4 regions of the Marinobacter albus genome follow, and region 4 is predicted to be linked to each of the others. Evidence: predicted binding sites of a transcription regulator. Region 4 holds the regulator's gene; each other region holds the start of a gene.
The links. The regulator sigma-54, encoded in region 4, starts transcription at its own class of promoters, with help from an activator protein. The targets are predictions, from matches to a motif close to ANTGGCATNNANNTTGCTNT.

Region 1: the regulator sigma-54 is predicted to act here: its motif matches at 3,258-3,277, upstream of flgA (flagellar basal body P-ring formation chaperone FlgA).
Region 2: the regulator sigma-54 is predicted to act here: its motif matches at 3,391-3,410, upstream of QQF73_RS13505 (circularly permuted type 2 ATP-grasp protein).
Region 3: the regulator sigma-54 is predicted to act here: its motif matches at 2,900-2,919, upstream of flgB (flagellar basal body rod protein FlgB).

The regions. Positions count from the first base shown of each region.
Region 1 covers NZ_JASSQD010000001.1:2,277,749-2,283,036, reverse strand. The annotation lists gene QQF73_RS10625 (peptidylprolyl isomerase) at 1-408, opposite strand, end outside; gene QQF73_RS10620 (cyclic di-GMP-binding domain-containing protein, MshE-related) at 626-1,366, shown strand; gene QQF73_RS10615 (flagella synthesis protein FlgN) at 1,417-1,887, opposite strand; gene flgM (flagellar biosynthesis anti-sigma factor FlgM) at 1,895-2,221, opposite strand; gene flgA (flagellar basal body P-ring formation chaperone FlgA) at 2,418-3,116, opposite strand; gene QQF73_RS10600 (chemotaxis protein CheV) at 3,306-4,235, shown strand; gene QQF73_RS10595 (CheR family methyltransferase) at 4,273-5,100, shown strand; gene QQF73_RS10590 (MFS transporter) at 5,105-5,288, shown strand, end outside.
Region 2 covers NZ_JASSQD010000002.1:436,754-442,041, reverse strand. The annotation lists gene QQF73_RS13530 (DASH family cryptochrome) at 1-124, shown strand, start outside; gene QQF73_RS13525 (DUF6231 family protein) at 121-609, shown strand; gene QQF73_RS13520 (tRNA-uridine aminocarboxypropyltransferase) at 588-1,211, shown strand; gene QQF73_RS13515 (YkvA family protein) at 1,307-1,741, shown strand; gene QQF73_RS13510 (ammonium transporter) at 2,060-3,268, shown strand; gene QQF73_RS13505 (circularly permuted type 2 ATP-grasp protein) at 3,468-4,901, shown strand; gene QQF73_RS13500 (alpha-E domain-containing protein) at 4,895-5,288, shown strand, end outside.
Region 3 covers NZ_JASSQD010000001.1:2,367,288-2,372,575, reverse strand. The annotation lists gene queF (NADPH-dependent 7-cyano-7-deazaguanine reductase QueF) at 1-260, shown strand, start outside; gene QQF73_RS11015 (adenylate/guanylate cyclase domain-containing protein) at 288-1,727, opposite strand; gene QQF73_RS11010 (Mpo1-like protein) at 1,729-2,040, opposite strand; gene QQF73_RS11005 (nitroreductase family protein) at 2,187-2,741, shown strand; gene flgB (flagellar basal body rod protein FlgB) at 2,984-3,382, shown strand; gene flgC (flagellar basal body rod protein FlgC) at 3,417-3,866, shown strand; gene QQF73_RS10990 (flagellar hook assembly protein FlgD) at 3,885-4,562, shown strand; gene QQF73_RS10985 (flagellar hook protein FlgE) at 4,590-5,288, shown strand, end outside.
Region 4 covers NZ_JASSQD010000001.1:1,294,748-1,300,035, forward strand. The annotation lists gene QQF73_RS06095 (HPr family phosphocarrier protein) at 54-323, opposite strand; gene rapZ (RNase adapter RapZ) at 331-1,215, opposite strand; gene ptsN (PTS IIA-like nitrogen regulatory protein PtsN) at 1,244-1,714, opposite strand; gene hpf (ribosome hibernation promoting factor) at 1,801-2,109, opposite strand; gene QQF73_RS06115 (RNA polymerase factor sigma-54) at 2,220-3,746, opposite strand; gene lptB (LPS export ABC transporter ATP-binding protein) at 3,905-4,630, opposite strand; gene lptA (lipopolysaccharide transport periplasmic protein LptA) at 4,608-5,165, opposite strand; gene lptC (LPS export ABC transporter periplasmic protein LptC) at 5,149-5,288, opposite strand, start outside.

The sequences.
Region 1 (5,288 bases), 980 kb from region 4:
GGTAGCGCTATCCGGTGCACTGGTCCTGGCCATGGCAACGGTGCCCCGAAGGTTCTTCAGGGTCGGACTGGCCTCATTCGGTATGGGATCGCTCGTGGATTTCCGGGAAAGTTTCGCGGTAAAGCCGCCCCCCTGAACCATGAACCCGGGAATCACGCGGTGAAAAACAGTGTTGTTGTAGAAGCCGCTTTCAGCGTACTCCAAAAAGTTCTCAACCGTTTTTGGCGCCACGTCCGGGCGCAGTTGCAGAACGAAAGGCCCTTTATTGGTAACAATCTTTACCTTGGGGAGCTGTTCCACGTTTTCCTGGCCCGTGCTCTGACCGTGGCTCTGGAGTGGCAGCAGGGCGGCCAAAGACAGAATCAGTGCAGGGATCACAGACCGGGACGGTTTTACGGAATTTGGCATTTTAACGGTTCTCTCCTCGTTAGCTGCAGAGACGTTTCCTGCAATAATTCATGGTATCTGCTTTCTGGAGCAGGATCTTAGCAGAATGCGGCGTTTTTTTCGGCGATTGCACAGGCGCAGTTTTTAGCAAGTGGGCTACGCTCAATGGGTGTCGGTTTTACGATCATTTCATACCGGGCCGAGTTGTACGGTTTTCACTATGGGAAAGGAGAATCGAGTGAGAATCCGTCAGGGATTTGAAGAAAAGTCGCGTCTTGGGCGGCTATTGATCAGTCGCGGTTATTTGTCCGAGGAACAGCTCGAAGACGGTCTCCGGGTGCAGCGGGAAACCGGTCAGAGACTGGGGGAAGTGTTCATCCAGTCGGGCTGGCTCACCGAAAAGGAATTGCATCGGGTACTGAAGCACCAGTCGCGCTACCGCAATGCGGCGGCACTGGTCACCGTTGTCACCTTGCCGTTTCAGCCATTGGTCAGTTTTGCCGCGAGCAGCAGCACCAGTGCCGCACAGAGTTCCGCGGCGATGGGTGAGGTCTATGAGCGCGGCGCGATGAGGCCCCTGGTGGATTCGGAACTCGACCGGGTTCTCGGCCAGGGGGATCCTTCGCTTCTGGACCGGATTGAACAAGTCTCGAGGATGGCCGAAACCTCGTCGGAGAGTGATGGCAGCATCTCAGCCGATGTCATTGAGGGCCTGAAGCTGACCGCCAATATTTTTGTGCCGGTACTGAATTTCCTGGACTCGGACCTGACCATTTCCGGAGTTCACTACCGGGACGGGGAACCGCGCTACGCTGTGCGCGGGGATGGAGCGCTGACGCTGGCATTTCCGGAACGTATCGAGGTAATAAGAATGGATAACATCCGGGTCAGTGGCAGTCGAGGCCCGTCAATGGGTAATGTCAGCATTCACGATATCCGTTTCGATCCCGACTCGCGGATGACCATATACACGCGATAAAAAAAACGCCCGGACTTCCGGGCGTTTTTCATTGGGAATATCGTCTGGTGTCACGCGCTGGCCAGGATGGTTCGGCTTGAGACCGTCGTATGCTCGCCTTTTTGACCGTACAGTTTCTGCTGGCCGGTGGCGCCCCGGAAGATATCGGTGAGGCGCGAGAGTCGCTTCTGAAGGTGGGCCATTACCCGCCCATTGTGTTGGTTCAAAGCCTGACATTTGCGCATGCTGGTGTCTGCCTGCTTCCACAGGTCATACAGCTCGGTAAGTCCGGCACTGCGCAGGAAGCGGGACGGTTCGCCGCTGTCCGGTTTGTAGCCCATGGCCACCAGGCAATGGATTTTCTGCCGGGCACGTCCCCGAACCTGTTCCAGAAGCTGGTTTTTCTCAGATGTGAGACCTTGCAAGGCCCGCACATCGGAGGAGGAGAGGCAGGCTTTCTCTTTCTGTAAAAGCTCTGCCAGTTCCTGCAGTTGATGAACATCCTGCGAGAGCAGGTCTTTTAGATCATCGATTGTGGCCATGTTCTACTCACCCGAATATGCTTTTATCCATATCAAGCATTTTCTGGGCCAGCTTTTCAGCATCGATTTTGTACGTTCCGTTTTCCAGGGCTGACCGGATTTCGGCGATACGGTCATCATCCATCTCGGGATAATCACCCAGTTTCTGCTCGAGCTGTTTCAGGTCTTTGGCCTGACTGCTGAGACTGACGTTGTCGCCGCGAGCTCCCTGGGTCTGGGTTTTCGCCTGTTCGCTGGGCTCCGGCTGGGTGTTCTGGCTGCCGGTGGATTTATCGGCTGTGGTCCTTTGGGTGTTGACCTGGCCTCGGCCAATTCCATTAAAGTCAACTGACATATCGTTACCTGCTTACCTGTGGTGTCACGCCGGAGCATGACTTACTCGAGTGTGTATCTATGTAACGGCCGCGCCAAACAGTTCTTTAACGAAATTTTTCAAAATTTCATTACGCCTTGTCCATCTTTCGGCTGCATCTCCGGATAATCCGACGGCAGCAAATTGCCGCACGGCAGATCATTGCCTTGCAAGGCTTCTACATCGGAATCTCGACTCGTCCGGGAGCAACAACATTGGCTCTTATGGTGCGTGCAGTCCGAAGGTTCTCGACCAGAACCTGTTCACCGATGGAAGCATTGGCCAGGGCCTTACCTCTGGAGGTGACCGAGAATCCGCCACTGCTGGCGGTAATCATAACATGGTCACCCCGCTCCACTGCGTCCGGGGCAGCGAGCAGATCCGGCGTAATGACAGATCCTCTATTGACCGGACGCCGCACCTCCATACCCGTTACGTCATCGGCGCTGCGCATAACGCCTCGGCGGCTGGCGTTAACAACCACCGACTGCGTTGTCAGCATATCGCTGGTGACTCGTTCTCCCCGTGCCAGGGGGCGGGCGGCAATCAGTGCGGGCCCATTAATGGAGACGGAAGCGGTGACAAACATACGCCAGGGTTTGCTGCCCTCGCAGGCAACCTGAAGGGAAGGGTGCGTACTCTTCCAGGGATCACCGGTGAATTCGACGGCAAGAGGGGCTTCGCAGCTCGCCAGCGACAGGCGGTCGTCCACCGTTCCGGCTTCGAAGGTTACTTCGTAGCCTTCCTCGGCCTGCTGCGTCGAAAAAGCCTCAAGGAAGCGGCTGGCCGCTTTTTCGATCTGGTCGGCGGTCGTCTTTGCGCTGGCGTCAGTGATCCCGGTCAGGAGCAGGAAGAGGGCGAAAATGGTGATGCGCATACGTGTCACTTTGTCCTATGCTGTCAAAAACCGTCCAAACCTCCCCCTCCAGAACTAAGGATTCGGGGCGGACAGCCGTTAAACAGGCTGGTTAAGGAAGCAACGACAAGATTTTGTCGTCTCCTTGATATAGAGAAAATGGCAGCAAAATGCATGCCGGCGGCAGTCCGGTGGGCCGGGAGAGAGAACATGGCAGGTGTATTGGACAGTGTGAACCAGCGGACCCAGCTGGTGGGGCAGAACCGGCTTGAGCTGCTGCTGTTCCGTCTGCGCGGCCGGCAGATGTATGGCATCAACGTGTTCAAGGTGAAAGAGGTCCTCCAGTGTCCGAAGCTCTCTTCCATTCCTAACAGTCGCACGGTCGTTCAGGGGGTCGCCCACATACGAGGTGAAACCATCCCGATCATCGATTTGAGTATGGCGATTGGGCTGCCAGGCATCCCGCAGGAAACCGTGCCAACGAGTTTTGTCATCATCACCGAGTACAATCGCAAGACCCAGGGCTTTCTGGTGACAGGTGTGGACCGGATCATGAACATGAACTGGGAAGACATTCTTCCGCCGCCCAAGGGTGCTGGCAAGGATGTCTATCTGACCGCTGTCACTAAAATAGAAGATAAACTTGTAGAAATCATCGATGTAGAGAAGATTCTTGCAGAAGTTTCTCCTCTGAGGGAAGATGTCACGGACGCCGTGCTGAGCAAGACTTCCGAGCGCGTCGCCGGGCATTTGCCGGTCCTTGTCGTGGACGATTCGGCTGTCGCCCGCCGCCAGATTGAGCGCTGTTTGACGGCGATCGGAATGACCGTTGTCATCAGGAACGATGGCAAACAGGCGCTTGAGTATCTCAAGAAGGTTACGGAAGATGGTTCAAATGCGTGTGACCATCTGGCGCTGGTGATTTCAGACGTCGAAATGCCGGAAATGGACGGGTATACACTGGTGTCCCGATGCAAGGATGATCCCGCACTCCGGGATCTGTTCATCATGCTTCATACGTCGTTGAGCGGAGTGTTCAACAGGGCAATGGTTCAGAAAGTTGGCGCGGACGACTTCATGGCCAAGTTCAGTCCGGATGAGTTGGCAGAGCGGGTCATGGAGATAATCGATCAGGCCTGATGTCACTGCGCACAGAATCACTCAGAACAGAGATCCAATGAAAGCGGATATAACGCCACAGGAATACGAAGCCTTCAAGACATTCCTGCAGGATGCCTGTGGTATTTTGCTGGGTGAGAATAAGCAGTACCTGGTGAAGAGCCGCCTTCGTCGCATCCTGGAAGAGAACGAACTCGAATCCCTCGGTAAACTCCTCGAACGCCTCAAACGCCCGGGCCGTGCGAACCTGCGTGAGGTTGTCATCGATGCTATGACGACCAACGAGACACTGTGGTTCAGGGATAACCATCCCTTCCGAATTCTCCAGGAAAAACTTCTGCCGGAGTTTGCCGAGCGTAAGACAACACAGCCGCTGCGCATCTGGTCTGCAGCCTGCTCTACCGGCCAGGAGCCCTACTCGGCAGGGATGATCGTGGAGGAGTTTCGACGCCAGCGACCCGGAAGGCTCCGGGACGTAAAAATAACCGCCACCGATATCTCCAGGAGCGTTCTGGAGGTGGCACGCCGCGGCGAGTACGAGATGATTGCCATCGGCCGGGGTCTCTCGCCGGAACGCCAGCGACAGTTCTTCACGCCGTCACCGAATGGCGGCTGGCAGATCAAACCCCAGTTGAGGGCCATGGTGGAGTTCAGGGAGTTGAATCTCCTGGAGCGCTATATGCTCGGCAAGTTCGACATTGTCATGTGCCGGAATGTCCTGATCTATTTTTCCGCCGACCTCAAGAAGGATATTCTGACTCGAATTCACGCGGCTCTGAATCCCGGTGGTTACCTGATCCTCGGTGCGTCCGAATCGCTCAATGGCCTGCCTGACCTGTATGAAATGGTGCAGTGCCACCCGGGCATTATCTACAGGAAAAAATAAAACTATGCCCCTCAATGTATGGGTCCTGGTTGCGGCGCAGGCGCTGGCCATGTGTACGGCGCCGTTCATTGTATTCATCGGCAGTATTCAGGGGCGCCTGCTCGCTTCGGCACCGGAATTTGCGACCCTGCCGGTTGGACTGGTCGTGGTGGGAACGGTTCTCGCCATTAAACCGGCGACCTGGTTAA
Region 2 (5,288 bases), on a different contig from region 4:
CAACTTGGAGAAGCAGGCGAAACAGTACGACCCCCTCGGCACCTTTGTGGACCGCTGGGGTGGACACGCCGACCAGCCCGTGGGATTACACACAGTGGACGCAGCGGACTGGCCCATTTTATGACGACGACTGGCAGCCCCCGGGAAATACTCGCGCGCATCATCGACTCGACCCAGCCGGAAACACTTCTGTGTTGCGGCAGCATTGCCCACGAAGTGGCCGCCATTTGGCAGCAGCATAAGGGTAATGCCCGTGTCCGCAGCCTCGACACCACCGATCCCAATGCCGCCTTGCCGCTCGACACCGTGCAGGACCTGGCCCTGATCTCGGATACCCTGGAACACCTGCCCCACGACGAGGGTGCTCTTCTTCTGGGCCAACTGCGAAATTATGGCACTCACCAGATTGCAGTGCTGGTGGGCGATACCCCGGACTGGGCGTTTACCGATTTCATTGGCCTGGGTTTCCGGCGCCATGCCGAAGTGCAGGGCGACCACGGCATACTCACCCTGTATACCTACAATCTGGACACCTATAACCATAAGCGAGCCTGGAACAATCCGGACAACTGGGCCAACCCGGAAATGTGGGGCAAGGCCTGGTGGTAAGCCAACGCGTGCCCAGACACCTATGCCGCCGCTGCCACCTGCACCCCAACATCTGCGTCTGTGACCACTGCAGCGCCGTGCCAAACCAGACCCCGTTGACCGTATTGCAGCACCCCTCGGAAGTCGGCCGGAGCAAGGGAACCCTGAGAATCCTCGAGCAGTGCCTGACAAGGCTCCAGGTCTTTGTCGGTGAGACCCCGGCAGAATTTCGCCAGGCCGGATTGGGCGACAACATCCCCCTGGCCGGTACCGCGGTACTGTTCCCGGGGCCAGACAGTCAGGCCCTCGAAGAGGCCGACCTGCAAGGCATCCATCACTGGGTTCTACTGGACGGCACCTGGCGGAAGGCGGCCAAGATCCTGCACCTGAACCGGCGGATCGGCGAGCTGCCGAGGTATCACTTTGCCGCACCGCCGCCCTCCCGTTACGTTATCCGCAAGGCTCCGGGGGACCATCACCTGGCAACCGCCGAGGCCGCCGGCCACCTCCTCCAGCACCTGGAACCGGGCCTCGACACCGACCCCATCCACGCCGCCATGGCGGCGCTGGTGACCAGACAACTGGCCCAGATCCCGGCGCCACTTCGGGATCGCTACCGGTAGCACCGGAAACCTGAGCGGTTGGCAATACACGCAGGCTTGAGCGATCATACGACCTGACAGACGTGACACTCAGCAAGCGTATAGGACACCCGTTTATGGCCCTGTTCAGTCAGAAGAACGCCGAGGAACAACTGAACGCCGAATCCGCGAAGGTGCATCGGGCCGATCTGGAGACGGTGCTCGAACGCCAGCGAGCCATCGAGGAAAAGGTGAAAGGCAGTGGCCGGCTCAAGCGCTTCAGTGCCGACATAAAACTGATGTTCTCGATGATCCGGGACTACTGGTACGGCAACTACCGCAGTGTCCCCTGGAAGACCATCGCCGCAGTCGCCGGCGCCCTGCTGTACGTGCTCAACCCGCTTGATGTCATTCCCGACCTGATCTTTGGTTTTGGTTTCCTCGACGACGCCGGTGTTGTCGCCCTGTGTCTGAAACTGGTCGAATCGGATCTGCACCGCTACGCGGCGTGGAAAGAACAACAGGAAAACCAAAAGCAGGAATCGGATCCCGGATTTACACAATCAAATTGATTGAAAAATAAACCAACGGGAAGGTGTGCTGGTTTTAGAAGACCGGGAAGTCGGCTCGCCGTTTCTGGCCCGGTCACCGGCGACAGCATCACCTGGTAACCCCACCAGCACCGACCAATACGGTGCATCTTTCCCATTTATGCACCGTATTGGTGCCATTTCTGTTCATTGCCCGCACCAGAACTCCAGCGAAGGACTTACAACTGACCACCACTCCTAATTTTGCATTGTTTTGGAACACCTCTTGCTTATGTGCACACCCACAATGCACAGAAAGCCCGACAGAGGCTGAAACACACCATCAGGAGCGAAAAACCCGTGGACATCACGAGTGCAGTACATACCCTGACCGAGAGCGCCAACACGCTGTTCATTCTCATCGGTGCCATCATGGTACTGGCCATGCACGCCGGCTTTGCCTTCCTCGAAGTGGGCACCGTGCGACACAAGAACCAGGTCAATGCCCTGGTCAAGATCATGACCGACTTCGGCGTCTCCGCCGTCATGTATTTCTTCATCGGCTACTACGTTGCCTACGGCAGCCACTTCATGTCCGGTGCTGCCGAGCTGACCGCCAGCAACGGCTACGAGCTGGTCAAGTTCTTCTTCCTGATGACCTTCGCGGCAGCCATACCGGCGATTGTGTCGGGCGGTATTGCCGAGCGGGCGAAGTTTTACCCGATGCTGATTGCATCCGGCCTGATCGTCGCGTTCATCTACCCCTTCTTCGAGGGCCTGATCTGGAACGGCAACTACGGTTTCCAGGCCTGGCTTGAGAGCCAGTTTGGTGCATCCTTCCACGACTTTGCCGGCTCCGTTGTAGTGCATGCGGTCGGTGGCTGGATTGCCCTGGCGGCGGTGCTTCTGCTTGGCGCCCGTAACGGTCGCTACCGCAATGGCCGGGTGGTCGCCTTTGCCCCGTCCAACATTCCTTTCCTGGCCCTGGGCGCCTGGATCCTGACCGTGGGCTGGTTCGGCTTTAACGTCATGTCGGCACAGACCCTGGATGGCATCAGCGGTCTGGTGGCCGTCAACAGCCTGATGGCCATGGTCGGCGGCATTCTCGTGTCCATGCTGCTGGGCCGGAAGGATCCGGGCTTCATCCACAACGGACCACTGGCCGGACTGGTTGCTGTTTGTGCAGGTTCCGACCTGATGCATCCTGTTGGTGCACTGATCACTGGCGGTGTCGCCGGCGCCATCTTCGTTTACCTGTTCGAATGGGCCCAGGACAAGATCGAGCGCCTGGACGATGTTCTGGGTGTATGGCCCCTGCACGGCGTGTGCGGTGTCTGGGGCGCAATCGCCTGCGGCATCTTCGGCCAGGCGAGTCTCGGCGGCCTGGGCGGCGTCAGCCTGATGTCCCAGATCATCGGCTCCGTTGCCGGCGTTGCCATCGCCTTTGTCGGCGGCCTGATCGTATACGGCGTGATCGGCGCCATCTCGGGGCTGCGCCTGACCGAGGAAGAAGAGTTCAACGGCGCGGACGTCAGCATTCACCGCATTGGTGCGACGGCCGTAGAGTAAGCTCCCCCTTCCAACAACAGGCGGCCATCTGGCCGCCTGTTGTCCTTCTATACCCCCCGAATTGACAGACGCCCGGTCTTCTCCTTTCTTTAAATCAAGGCAGTTTTCCAAAAACGACAACTACTGGCCCACCTTTTGCTGCCGATTACCTTACCGTGTGCCATACGCGCCGGCACCGCCCTAGGAGATGTACGGAATCATGCTGATTCAGACACCGGACCAAGGCCTGTTTGACGAACTGTTCGACCGGGACAACAAAGTACGACCGCACTGCCGAATGCTGGAGCAGTGGTTGATCAACTCGGATGAAACCCTGATTGCTGAAAAGCGTCGAGAAGCGGATGTGCTGTTCCAGCGCCTGGGCATCACCTTCAACGTCTACGGTGAAGACCAGGGCGCCGACCGGCTGATACCGTTCGATCTAATTCCCCGGGTGATCTCCGCCAGCGACTGGCACAAATTGCAGAGCGGTCTGCGCCAGCGGGTGCAGGCACTGAACCGCTTCCTGTTCGATATCTACCACGACTACGACATCGTCAAAGCCGGCGTGATCAGCGCCGAGCAGGTTTTTGCCAACCCGCAATACCAGCCCGGCATGCAGGCCCTGAAACTGCCGCGCAATCTGTATTGCCACATCGCCGGGATTGACCTGATTCGTAATAACGACGGCGACTTCTACGTCCTCGAGGACAACCTGCGCTGCCCCAGCGGCGTTTCCTACATGCTCGAGAATCGCCGCATGATGATGCGTCTGTTCCCGGAGCTTTTCGCCCACTCACCGGTGGCGCCCGTTGAGCACTACCCCAATCTGCTGGGTGAGACACTGCGTGCAGCCTCTCTCAAACCGGACCCGACCGTGGTGGTCCTGACTCCCGGCCGATTCAACAGCGCCTATTTCGAGCACGCCTTCCTCGCCCGGCAAATGGGCGTGGAACTGGTGGAAGGCGCCGACCTGTTCGTGCACCAGAACAAGGTGTTCATGAAGACCACGGTCGGCCCCCAGCAGGTCGACGTCATATACCGCCGCATCGACGACGACTTCCTCGACCCACTCGCGGGCAATCCCGACTCCATGCTGGGTGTGCCCGGACTTTACTCCGCCTACCGGACCGGCAACGTGGTGCTGACCAATGCCATGGGCACCGGCGTCGGGGATGACAAATCCATCTACCCCTACGTGCCCGACATGATCCGCTTCTACCTGGACGAGGAACCGATCCTGAAAAACGTTCCCACCTGGCAGTGCCGCAAGAAAAAGGATCTCCAGTACGTACTCGACCACCTGCCGGAGCTCGTGGTCAAAGAAGCCCAAGGGGCCGGTGGTTACGGCATGCTGATTGGCCCGAAGGCCAGCAAACAGGAACTCGCCACCTTCCGCAGCCTGCTCAAGGCCCGGCCCCAGGATTACATCGCCCAGCCTACCCTGAGCCTGTCCACCTGCCCGACCTTTGTCGATGAGGGCATCGCGCCCCGCCACCTGGACCTGCGACCGTTCGTGTTGTCGGGCAAGAAAATCCAGATGGTGCCCGGCGGACTGACCCGGGTTGCCCTCAAGAAGGGCTCACTGGTGGTGAACTCGTCCCAGGGCGGTGGCACCAAAGACACCTGGGTACTGGAGGATGACTTATGCTGAGCCGCGCCGCCTCCAGCCTGTTCTGGATGGCCCGTTATCTGGAACGGGCCGAAAGCCAGGCCCGACTGCTTGATGTCAGCCTGACCATGGCCCTGATCGACGTGCCCGAAGACCGGATCGAACAGCTCTCCGTTCCGCTCCTGGTGTCGGGCACACGGGAGATGTTCTTTGAATACTACAACGAAGTAACGCCCCAGAACCTGATCGATTTCCTGGTACTGGATGATCGCCATCCCGCCAGCGTGTACACCATGATTCGCAGTGCCCGCGACAATGCACTGCATGTCCGCGGCAACCTGTCCGCGGACGTCTGGGAAAGCATCAACCAGGCCTGGTTCGAAATGAAGGAGTTGCGCCAGCGGGGCGTCAGCGAATCCAATGCCAGCA
Region 3 (5,288 bases), 1.1 Mb from region 4:
ACTGGGCCACGCTCCTGGTGACCTATACGGGACCACGGATTGATCGCGGGGCGCTGCTGAAATACGTGGTGGGATTCCGCCAGAAACAGGATTTTCACGAACATTGCGTGGAGACCGTATTTACCGACCTGATGGCGAGGTGTCAGCCTGAAAAGTTAACGGTCTGCGCACGCTACACGCGACGTGGCGGGCTCGACATCAACCCGTGGCGCAGTACTGAACCGGACTGCACGCCCACTCCCAGGCTGGTTCGTCAGTAGGCAGCCCTGGGCAGAATCGCCTCCGCTTCAGGAGGCGTCCTCTTCCTGCCGGAGGCGATCCGCTGCGTCTTCAAGAGCGGCGAGGATGGACTCACGCTCTTTCTCGGTGATCTTGTCAGAGTCGAGGTACATGGCAAAACCGCTGTGTTCGTGTTCGAGAAAACTGCGGTTGGGGCCCATGTCCCGACGGAAATCAACCACTTCGTAGATGGGCACCGGCTTGCCGAAACCCTTGACGGTGATTTCGCCCTTGTCCCGGCACATGATCTTGTCCTTGATCAGCGAGAAAGTCTCGTAGGACACGAGAATCTCGCCGGCCTCGGCCAGAGACTCCAGTCGGCTGGCAAGGTTCACTTCCTTGCCGATGATTGTATAGTCCATGCGGTTCTCGGCCCCGAAGTTGCCCACGGTTGTGTAGCCGGTGCTGATGCCCATTCGGATTTCCAGCGGGGTTTTAATACCCTGGCTGCGCCATTTCTGGCGCATGATCTTCATGTGTTTGCGCATCTCGATCGCCATCGAGACACAGGCAAACGCGTCCTCGCGCTGGCCCCGGCTGGTGGGGTCGCCGAAGAACACCATGATTGAATCGCCCACAAATTTGTCGATGGTGCCGCCGTATTTCAGCGCGACTTCCGACATCTCGTTGAAGTAGTGATTAAGCAGCTCGGTCAGCGCCTCAGGTTCCATTTCCTCCGACAGCTCGGTGAAGCCCTTGATGTCGGAGAAGAACACCGCCAGTTTCTTGCGTTGGGTTTCAAGGCGCACATCCCGTTCGCCGGTAAAGATCGATTGCCAGACCTGCGGTGACAGATACTTGGAGAGCTTGTGGGAGAGTGCGATGGACTGTTCCCGCTGGTTCTGGATCTGCGTTTTCGCGAGCATGAGGGCTTGAGCCTGCTGATGGGAGTAGTAGGCGGTAACGCAGATGTAGAGACCAGTCGCCGAGACAGACAGGATGCTGGTCAGCAAGGGCGCGCGGAGCGTTTCCGCGGGACCTACGACAGCGACAGACGCGGCGACGGTAGCAGCCATGAAAACGGTTCCCAACAGCCATTGTCGGATACCTCCAACGATCAGGCAGCTGAACATCAGCATCAGCACCACAGAGACCGATGGAATAGCGACCAGACCGATGCAACCGATAAACCCTCCGCCAACCATGCAGTCAAAGATCAGCATCTTTTGACGGATACGGGGCGAATTACGGAGGAAGGTGCGCCGGGTTAGTGCGTGGGCAATGTGGGGCCAGGTGAGTGCGCCGGCCACAAGCCAAAGCAGCCACTGATGGAAGGTACCCTGGAGGACGCCGGCCACAATTATGGCCGCGGTTGTGGTGTACGCCAGTATACGGCCGCTGTAATCCGGCATTGGTGGAATGGCAATGGGGCTGTTGGGGTGATCAACGGACAATGCCTTGCCAGCGCTAGTGCTGGCATTACGCAGATCTGCCGGTGCACTCATCATATTAGAAACGGATCCGGCCAATGAGCATATCTCGGAACATGACCCAGTCGCCCATCAGGCTGTAGACTGGGTATTTAAAGGTTGCCGGCCGGTTCTTTTCGAATTGGAAATGGCCCACCCAGGCGAATCCGTACCCGATGACGGGGAGCAGCAGTAGCCAGGCCAGTTTGCCGGAGGTAATGGCCCAGGCTGCGACAATCAGCACCAGCAGGCTGCCCGCGAAGTGCAGCCGACGGCAGGTGGCATCGCTGTGCTCTTCGAGATAGTAAGGGTAGAATTCTGAAAAGTTGCTAAAAGTTCGTTGGTCACTCATGGTGCTGCTACCAAGTCGTTTATAATTGTTAGGTAGACCGGACTACGACTAAAGGTTAACAGTATTACGTATAACCCACAATTAACTGAATCGACGTAAACGTCCATAGATCCTCCCGTCGACCATCCATCTGATAGCGAGAAGATATGACTGCAGTCAGTGAGTTTCTGCTCAACCGGGCATCAGAACCCAGGCTTGAGTCGCCGGCCCCGGACTCCGACACTCTGGCCCGCGCCTTTGCCTGTGCCGCTCGCGCCCCGGATCATGCCCTGCTGCGCCCCTGGCGCTACCTTATCATACAAGGGGAGGGCCTGAACGCATTGGGTGACCTGTTCGCTTCCACCTGCGCCAACAACAGCGACGAGCAGGAGATCGACAAGTTGCGTCGGGCACCGCTCCGGGCGCCGATGGTCATTGTCGGCATTGCGTCTCCGAAGGTGCACCCCAAGGTTCCGGAAGTCGAACAGATCATGTCGGCGGCAGCCGGGATGAGCTTTCTGGAGCTGGCTCTGCAGGACGCCGGATTCGGTGTGATGTGGCGCACTGGCAGTGTTGCCTATCATACGGCGGTACATGACGGCCTTGGACTAACAGAAGAAGAGTCGATCGTTGGCTTTCTCTATGTCGGAACGGTGTCGTCGGAAAAGCCGCGGGTGCCCCGTCCGGAAATGCACGACTATGTCCAGAACTGGCCTTCCTGAATGCCACGGTTCCCCTTCCCGCGGGCCTTACTACCGGCTCGGGGGAGGGGAAACCGCTTGCCGCTTTTTACCTGTTCCACGGATTCCGCCCCCTTTTTAACACCTTTCGCAATACTCCCGAAGCCCCCACAGAGCGCGATTCAGAGAGATTCAAGAACTTTGGCATTGGCCTTGCTTTAATCCCGTTAGAGAGCAAATCCGGCAAAGAGCGCCGGCATGCGGGTGCAGTTTTGGGAGGCAATATGTCGATTTCGTTTGATAAAGCGCTTGGGATCCACCAGTACGCACTGGAGGCCCGGGTCAAGCGGGCGGAAGTACTGGCGAACAACATGGCAAACGCTGATACCCCGGGATTCAAGGCTCGTGATGTCGACTTCCGGGCGGTGATGCAGCGGGCCCAGCAGGCCGCCTCCGGATTCGAGATGGCGAAAACCGACGCTGGCCACATGGATACATCAAGCGGTGCGTCCGACAGTGAATTGCTGTATCAAACACCACATCAGCCGTCTGTGGACGGAAATACAGTGGACGCACAGCAGGAGCAGACCCGGTTCATGCGCAATGCCATGGATTACCAGGCGAGCTTCCAGTTTCTGAGCAGTAAATTTTCCGGCCTGACCAAGGCCCTCAAGGGCGAATAAGCCGCAGCGACGCGAGTAGCAAAGGAGAGTTTCCATGTCATTGGGCAGCATTTTTGACATCGCCGGTTCCGGCATGACCGCGCAATCCCTGCGGCTGAATACCACGGCATCCAATATCGCCAACGCAGAAACGGCCAGTTCCAGTACTGAGACGACCTATCGGGCCAGAAAGCCGGTGTTTGCCGCCATTCAGCAGTCCCTGCTCAATCCGGCCAGTCAGGGCCTTGCCTTTACCAGCGAGCAGGGTGCCGGGGCAGGGGTTCGCGTTGAGGGCATTGTCGAGAGCCAGGCTGACCTCCAGATGCGGTATCAGCCGGAGCACCCGGCAGCGAATGAAGATGGCTACGTGTTCTATCCGAACGTGAACGTGGTGGAAGAGATGGCCGACATGATGTCCTCTTCCCGCAGTTACCAGATGAACGTGGACATCATGAATACCGCTAAATCCATGATGCAGCGAATCCTGACCCTTGGTCAGCAGTAATCCGGAGAGGAGCACGCAATGAGCGCAATTAATGCAACCGACGCTTCGGATGTTCTGAGCCAGTACCAGCTGAAACAGCAGCGTGGCGCTGAAGGCAACAGCGAATTGGGTCGGAACGAGTTCATGGAACTGATGCTGGCCCAGTTGAAGAATCAAAATCCGCTGGAACCTCAGGATAATGGCGAATTTATATCCCAGCTCGCCCAGTTCAGCTCACTCGAAGAGATGCAGAAATTGTCGAGCACCGTCGACGACGTCGTTGGTCAATTTCGCTCGACCCAGGCCCTTCAGGCATCTGCCATGGTCGGAAAGACCGTTCTGGCGCCGTCCAGCGTCGGCATTCTGGGAGCAGATGGTGAAATCAGGGGCACAATTGCCGTTCCGGCTTCCACGGGCGGGCTCCGGCTGTCGGTGCAGAATCAGGCCGGCGAACTGGTCCGTCAGATTGATCTGGGCAGCAGCCCGGCCGGCGTGAAGTCCTTCAGCTGGGATGGTCAGGATGGCAACGGCAATCCATTGCCGCCGGGCCCGTACCGCATTGTCGCGGAGGCTTCGTACCCGGAGGGCACGCAACAGCTGGGCACTATGGTCAGCGCTAATGTGGACAGTGTTTCACTGGGCCAGAACGGTTCGATTACATTGAATCTGGCCGGCATGGGCTCCATCGCCCTGTCGGATGTAAAACAAATCAACTGATACCGGTGTCAGACCAAGAGGTGATTTATGGCATTTAATACAGGGCTTAGTGGTCTTCGGGCGGCATCGGTGGATCTGGATGTCACCGGCAACAACATCGCGAACGCCAGTACGGTTGGCTTCAAGAGCAGCAGTGTTCAATTTGGTGATCTCTACGCCAGCGGCTTTCTGAGTGCAGGCACCAACCCGATTGGCGACGGTGTTCGGGTTCAAGACGTCAAGCAGTCGTTCGGGCAGGGCAATATCAGCTTCACCGACAACGGGCTGGACATGGCCATCAGTGGCGATGGTTTCTTCATCCTCAACAATGGCGGTGAGATCCGCTACTCCCGGGCGGGCCAGTTTGGTATCGACAAGAACGGTTACGTGACCAATAACCAGAACATGCGTGTTCAGGGTTACACCGCAGATGGTGATGGCAACCTGTCGGGCATCCGGAGCGACCTTCAGATTGAGACGGACAACCTGGCGCCCAGACGAACCACCAACCTGACGACGGACCTGAACCTGGATTCTCGAGAGCCGGTGCTGGAAAACCGGGTGCGGGATATCGGACCACTGAGCGTTGCGGGCATCCAGGGCGAGAGTTTCTCGGTTCAGTACACCGATGGCTCGCCAGACTATGCCGTGACAATCGACCCGGCTGCATCGGCGCGTGAGGCTGCCCAAACGCTCAATGGCGTACCGGGTTTCAATGCGTCGGCAACAACCACCGCGCAGCTTAAC
Region 4 (5,288 bases):
GTTGTAGGTGAATTCCACAGAAACCGACGGTGCACGGGTTTTACGTCGGGTAATTACTCGCCTTCGCCGAAATAGTCGTTGATTAATTCCGTCAGGGCTTCAATGGCCGCTTCCTCGTCAGGGCCATCGGCGATGAGCTCCACATCGGTGCCCTGGCTGGCCGCAAGCATCATCACCTGCATGATATTTTTTGCGTCCACATCCCGGCCTTTTCCGCTGATCCGCACGCTACTGTCAAATTCGGACGCCGTTGCGACCAGTTTTGCAGTCGCCCGGGCGTGCAGTCCCAGTTTGTTGATGATGGTTATGGGGCGACGAATCATGGTGCGCTCAGATTTCTCCCCGGGCCTGCAGGTGCGGTAATTCCGTGTGACGAACCTGAACGTTGCTGTAGGTTTTCCGGAAATGTCTGCACAGTTGCTCGCTCACGTACACCGAACGATGCTGGCCACCGGTGCAGCCAATCGAAATGGTCATGTAACTGCGGTTGCTGTCGGCAAAAGAAGGTAGCCAGGTTTCCAGGAAGCTGGTCAGGTCGCCGATCATTTGGCCCGTGGCCGGTTCCTTTTCCAGAAAATCGATAACAGGTTGATCGGTTCCAACAAACTTGCGCAGGCTGTTATCCCAGTAGGGATTCGGCAGGCAGCGAACATCGAATACGTAATCCGAGTCAAGGGGGACGCCGTGCTTGAATCCGAACGACTGGAAGAGCAGGGCCAGCTCCTGATCCTTGCGGCCGACAACGCGCTGTTTGATCATGTCACGGAGTTCGTACATCGACATGCCGGTCGTGTTCACGTAAAGGTCACAGAGCTTGGACAGTGGCTCGAGGAGTTTTTTCTCGTTACTGATCGCCTCGCGCAATGAGGTCCGGTCGTCGCTCAGCGGGTGCTTTCTCCGGGTGGCGTGAAAGCGCTGGAGCAGGGACTGCTCGTCCGCATCCAGAAAAATGATCTCGACGGTGACCCCGGTTTCCTGCAGCTGACGGTAAATGACCTCGAAGTTGGCCAGCTCCCCGGACAGGTTGCGTGCATCGATACTGACAGCCATTTTGTGGAGTCGCCCCGGCGATTCCTGCGCGGCCGCTTCGCGGGTCAGGGGAAACAGCAGCCCGATGGGCAGATTATCGATGCAGTAGTAGCCGAGATCCTCGAGCACATGGAGCGCCGTACTCTTGCCGGAACCGGATCTGCCGCTCACGATGATCAGTTTCATGGGCACTCTGTCTCCACTCTCTGGGGTGTTACTCGGTCGCAGTGGTCATGCGCTTGTATAGTGTGGTGGCGTCATCACACTGCCGAAGCCCATCGCAGAACGCCCGCTCGTTGAACTTCTCCGCCAGCTGGCTGAGCAGTTCCAGGTGTTCGCTGGTGGCCTCCTTGGGGACGACGAGGGCAAACACCAGATCCACGGGCTGGTTATCGATGGCGTCGAACTCGATGCTTTCCTCGAGCGTCAGCAGAACGCCTACCACGTGATCCAGTCCTTCCAGCCGACAGTGGGGTATGGCAATACCCTGGCCAATCCCGGTACTGCCGAGACGCTCCCGGGACACCAGGTTATTGAAGATCTGGGTCTCGCTGAGCGATTCGTCGTGCCGGTGGATCTGTTCGGCGATGAATTCCAGCACCCGCTTCTTGCTTGATGCCGGTACCCGGCATAGGGTCAGCTCCGGTGCAAGGATGTTATCTATGGTCAGGGATGTGTCGCTCATGAATCGACTGCATTTCCGTAAAAAAAAGGCTGCGGCAGGTGCTCCATGCCGCAGCGCGATGAGATGACATGCATGAAAACGGGCGGTTAACGAGAGCCGTTTCCGTGCATCCGGTCTACATTCTTTTCCTTGTGCTTGAGGATCTGGCGGTCCAGTTTATCAATCAACCCGTCGATCGCTGCGTACATATCCTCGTTTTCAGCCTTTGCGTGAATATCACCACCAACCACGTGCAACGTTGCTTCCGCCATCTGACGCACCTTTTCCACCTGCAGGGTAACCTGGCAGTTACTGATATGGTCAAAGTGTCGTTCAAGTTTCTCGAATTTTTCTGAGACGTAATCCTTCAGTGCGGGAGTCAGTTCTACGTGATGGCCTGAAATGTTGAGTTGCATAGGCGTCTCCTGTTGTCATCATGCCGGTCCCAAAAGGCCGGACTGAGGGCTGGCGCACACCGCGCCGGCAAAGTTTGGCTCGGAGGAGCGCTGTACTCGACAGTGCTCCCCTAAACCAGTCTTTTTCGCTCGTTAGAGGGTGGAATATGCATCGCTTCCCGGTACTTGGCGACGGTTCGACGGGCCACTTTGATGCCCTGTTCCCCTAGCATGGCTGCAATTTTACTGTCACTCAACGGCTTTTTCGGAGTCTCGGCCGCTATCAGCTTCTTGATCATTGCACGGATGGCTGTCGATGAACATTCCCCGCCTTCATCGGTACTGACGTGGCTGGAGAAAAAGTACTTGAGCTCGAAGATTCCCCGCGGAGTGTGCATGTATTTCTGGGTGGTGACCCGGGAAATCGTCGATTCGTGCATTTCCACCGCCTGCGCTATGTCGGAAAGGATCAGTGGCTTCATGGCTTCTTCGCCCTGATCCAGAAACCCCTGCTGGTGCTCGACGATGCGTGTTGCCACTTTCAGCAGGGTTTCATTGCGGCTCTGCAGGCTCTTGATAAACCATTTGGCTTCCTGCAACTGATCCCGCAGGTAGGTGTTATCGGCACTGCTGTCTGCTCGCCTTATAAGAGAAGCATAGCTCGCATTGACGCGGATGCGTGGTGCAATTTCAGGATTCAGCTCAACCCGCCACCTGTCGTTGTGTTTGCGGACGATGACATCGGGAATCACGTAATCGGGTTCGGCGCGATCAATGACGTCGCCCGGACGCGGATTCAGACCGGTGATCAGGGCCAGGACTTCCCGCAACTGATCTTCCTTGAGCCGGCTGCGGCGCAACAACTGGGCGTAGTCCCGGTTGCCCAGCAGATTGATGTAGTGGGTGATGACGAGGCGTGCCTGGGCCAGCCAGGGGGTGTCAGGCGGCAACTGGTTCAGTTGGATCAGCAGGCATTCCTGCAGATCCCGGGCAAATACGCCGGGTGGGTCGAAATGCTGCAACCGGTGCAGCACCGCTTCCACCTCGTCCAGTTCAAGCGGGTCTTCCTCGTTTTCATCCAGCAGCCCTGAATGGATCTCGTCCAGCGGGCTGGTCAGGTAACCCCGTTCGTCCACCGCATCCATCAGGGCATGGGCAATGGCCTGATCACGTTCACTCAGTGGTGTCAGGTTCAACTGCCACTCAAGGTGGTCCTGCAGGGTTTCACTGGGGGAATTGCGGGTTTCGAAGTCGTGATCGTTTTCGTCGTCGTTGCGGGCCGCCGGGGCAGGGGCGGACTGATAGATATCATCCCAGGCGGTGTCGACCGGAAGATCGTCGGGGATGTTATCCGGTATCTCGTTTTCGGAGGTCCAGTCGGGGCCGTTTTCCGACTCATCCCAGTCGGTGTTGGTGTCAGAGCCCGCATCTGCTGCCGTTTCCGCGGCTGATTCTTCGTGGCTGTTATCATCGTCACTGGATGCGGTGTCGGCCTGATCGTCGTCTTCCGAGGTTTCCAGCATCGGGTTGGATTCCAGAGCCTGCTGGATTTCCTGCTGTAGATCGAGGGTGGATAGCTGTAGTAGCCGGATCGCCTGTTGCAGCTGGGGCGTCATGGTCAAGCTCTGACCCAGCTTTAACTGTAAGGAGGCTTTCATAACCATGGTTCAGGATCCGTCACTCATCAGGCTCTGCTTTACCGTAAGTTCAAAAAAATTGTTGTATGCCGGTCACTTGCCCTTGGCGCGAAACAGCCTAGCAAGTTCTTTGCCGAGTTTACTTGCTCGGGTTCATCAACACAATCGGGCAGCACTGCTCACAAACGGAATTCATTACCGAGGTAAACCTCTTTTACTTGCTGGTTTGCGAGAATGGTTTCCGAATTGCCGGACGCAATGATGTGTCCCCCGGAAACAATGTATGCCGTTTCACAGATGTCCAGGGTTTCCCTCACATTGTGGTCTGTGATCAGTACCCCAATGCCTTTGTCCCGCAGGTGGCGGATAATGTGCTTGATGTCGCTTACCGAAATCGGGTCCACGCCGGCAAAGGGTTCGTCCAGAAGGATAAAAGCCGGTTCCATGGCCAGTGCCCGGGCAATTTCGACGCGCCGGCGTTCGCCTCCGGACAATGCCATACCCACGCTGTCGCGAATGTGGGTAATGTGGAATTCCTCCAGCAGTTGCCCCAGCCTGCTTTCCCGGTCGGCCCGGCTCAAGCCCTTGCGGGTTTCCAGAATCGCCATCAGGTTGTCGCGGACGGTCAGTTTCCGGAACACCGAGGCTTCCTGGGGCAAATAGCCGATCCCTTTTCGGGCCCGGCCATGCATGGGCAGTGGCGTGACGTCCTGGCTGTCAATCGTGATGCGGCCCCGGTCGGCCGGGACCAGCCCGACGATCATGTAGAAACAGGTGGTCTTGCCTGCACCATTGGGGCCCAGCAGGCCGACGATCTCGCCACTGCGAATCTCCAGCGAGACATCAAGCACCACTTTTTTCTGCTTGTAGCTTTTTGCCAGGTTACTGGCTCTCAGAACTGCCATCGGATCCCTGTATGCTCCTGGTGCTGCGTGGCTGAATGACCATCTCGACGCGGCCGCTGCCGGTTTCGGTCTTTGTGCCGCCCTCGGCAGTCACTACCCGACGGACGGTATCATAATGAATGACATCGCCCCGGAACAGGTTTCCATTCTGCTCAATGATCGCGTCCCGTTCAAAAGTCAGCAGGTTCTCCGCGGCCGACCAGGTGATGTTGAGAGCCCGGGCATCGGTTTCACCCTCTCCGTTGCGGGTGGGTTGCTGATAACGGGCGGGCTTGCCAGAGGCCTCAACCCGGCTCAGTCCGTCAACGTCGCGATAAAGGACCACCCGGTCCGCCGTAAGCCGGGTCCTGCCCTGAATCAGTTCAACGTCGCCGGTGTAGGTGGCAATGCCCTTGGCGTCGTCAAGCCGGGCGCTGTCCGCGCTCACGTTAATCGGCAGGTCCGAATCCAGGCTGAACGCGGCGACGGGCCCGGTTAAGGTCAGGGCCAGGGTGATCGCCAACAGCGTTCGTAGTCGGTTATTTGCCAGTTTCATAGCGTCCTTCCACCTGGGAGTTAAGTTCGAGAATGCGCTCGTTGATCCAGGCCTGCATGCCTTTTGCCCGGGTTACGCCAATCGTGTCGGTAATGGTGACGGGGGCATCGGTGTAGACGGTGC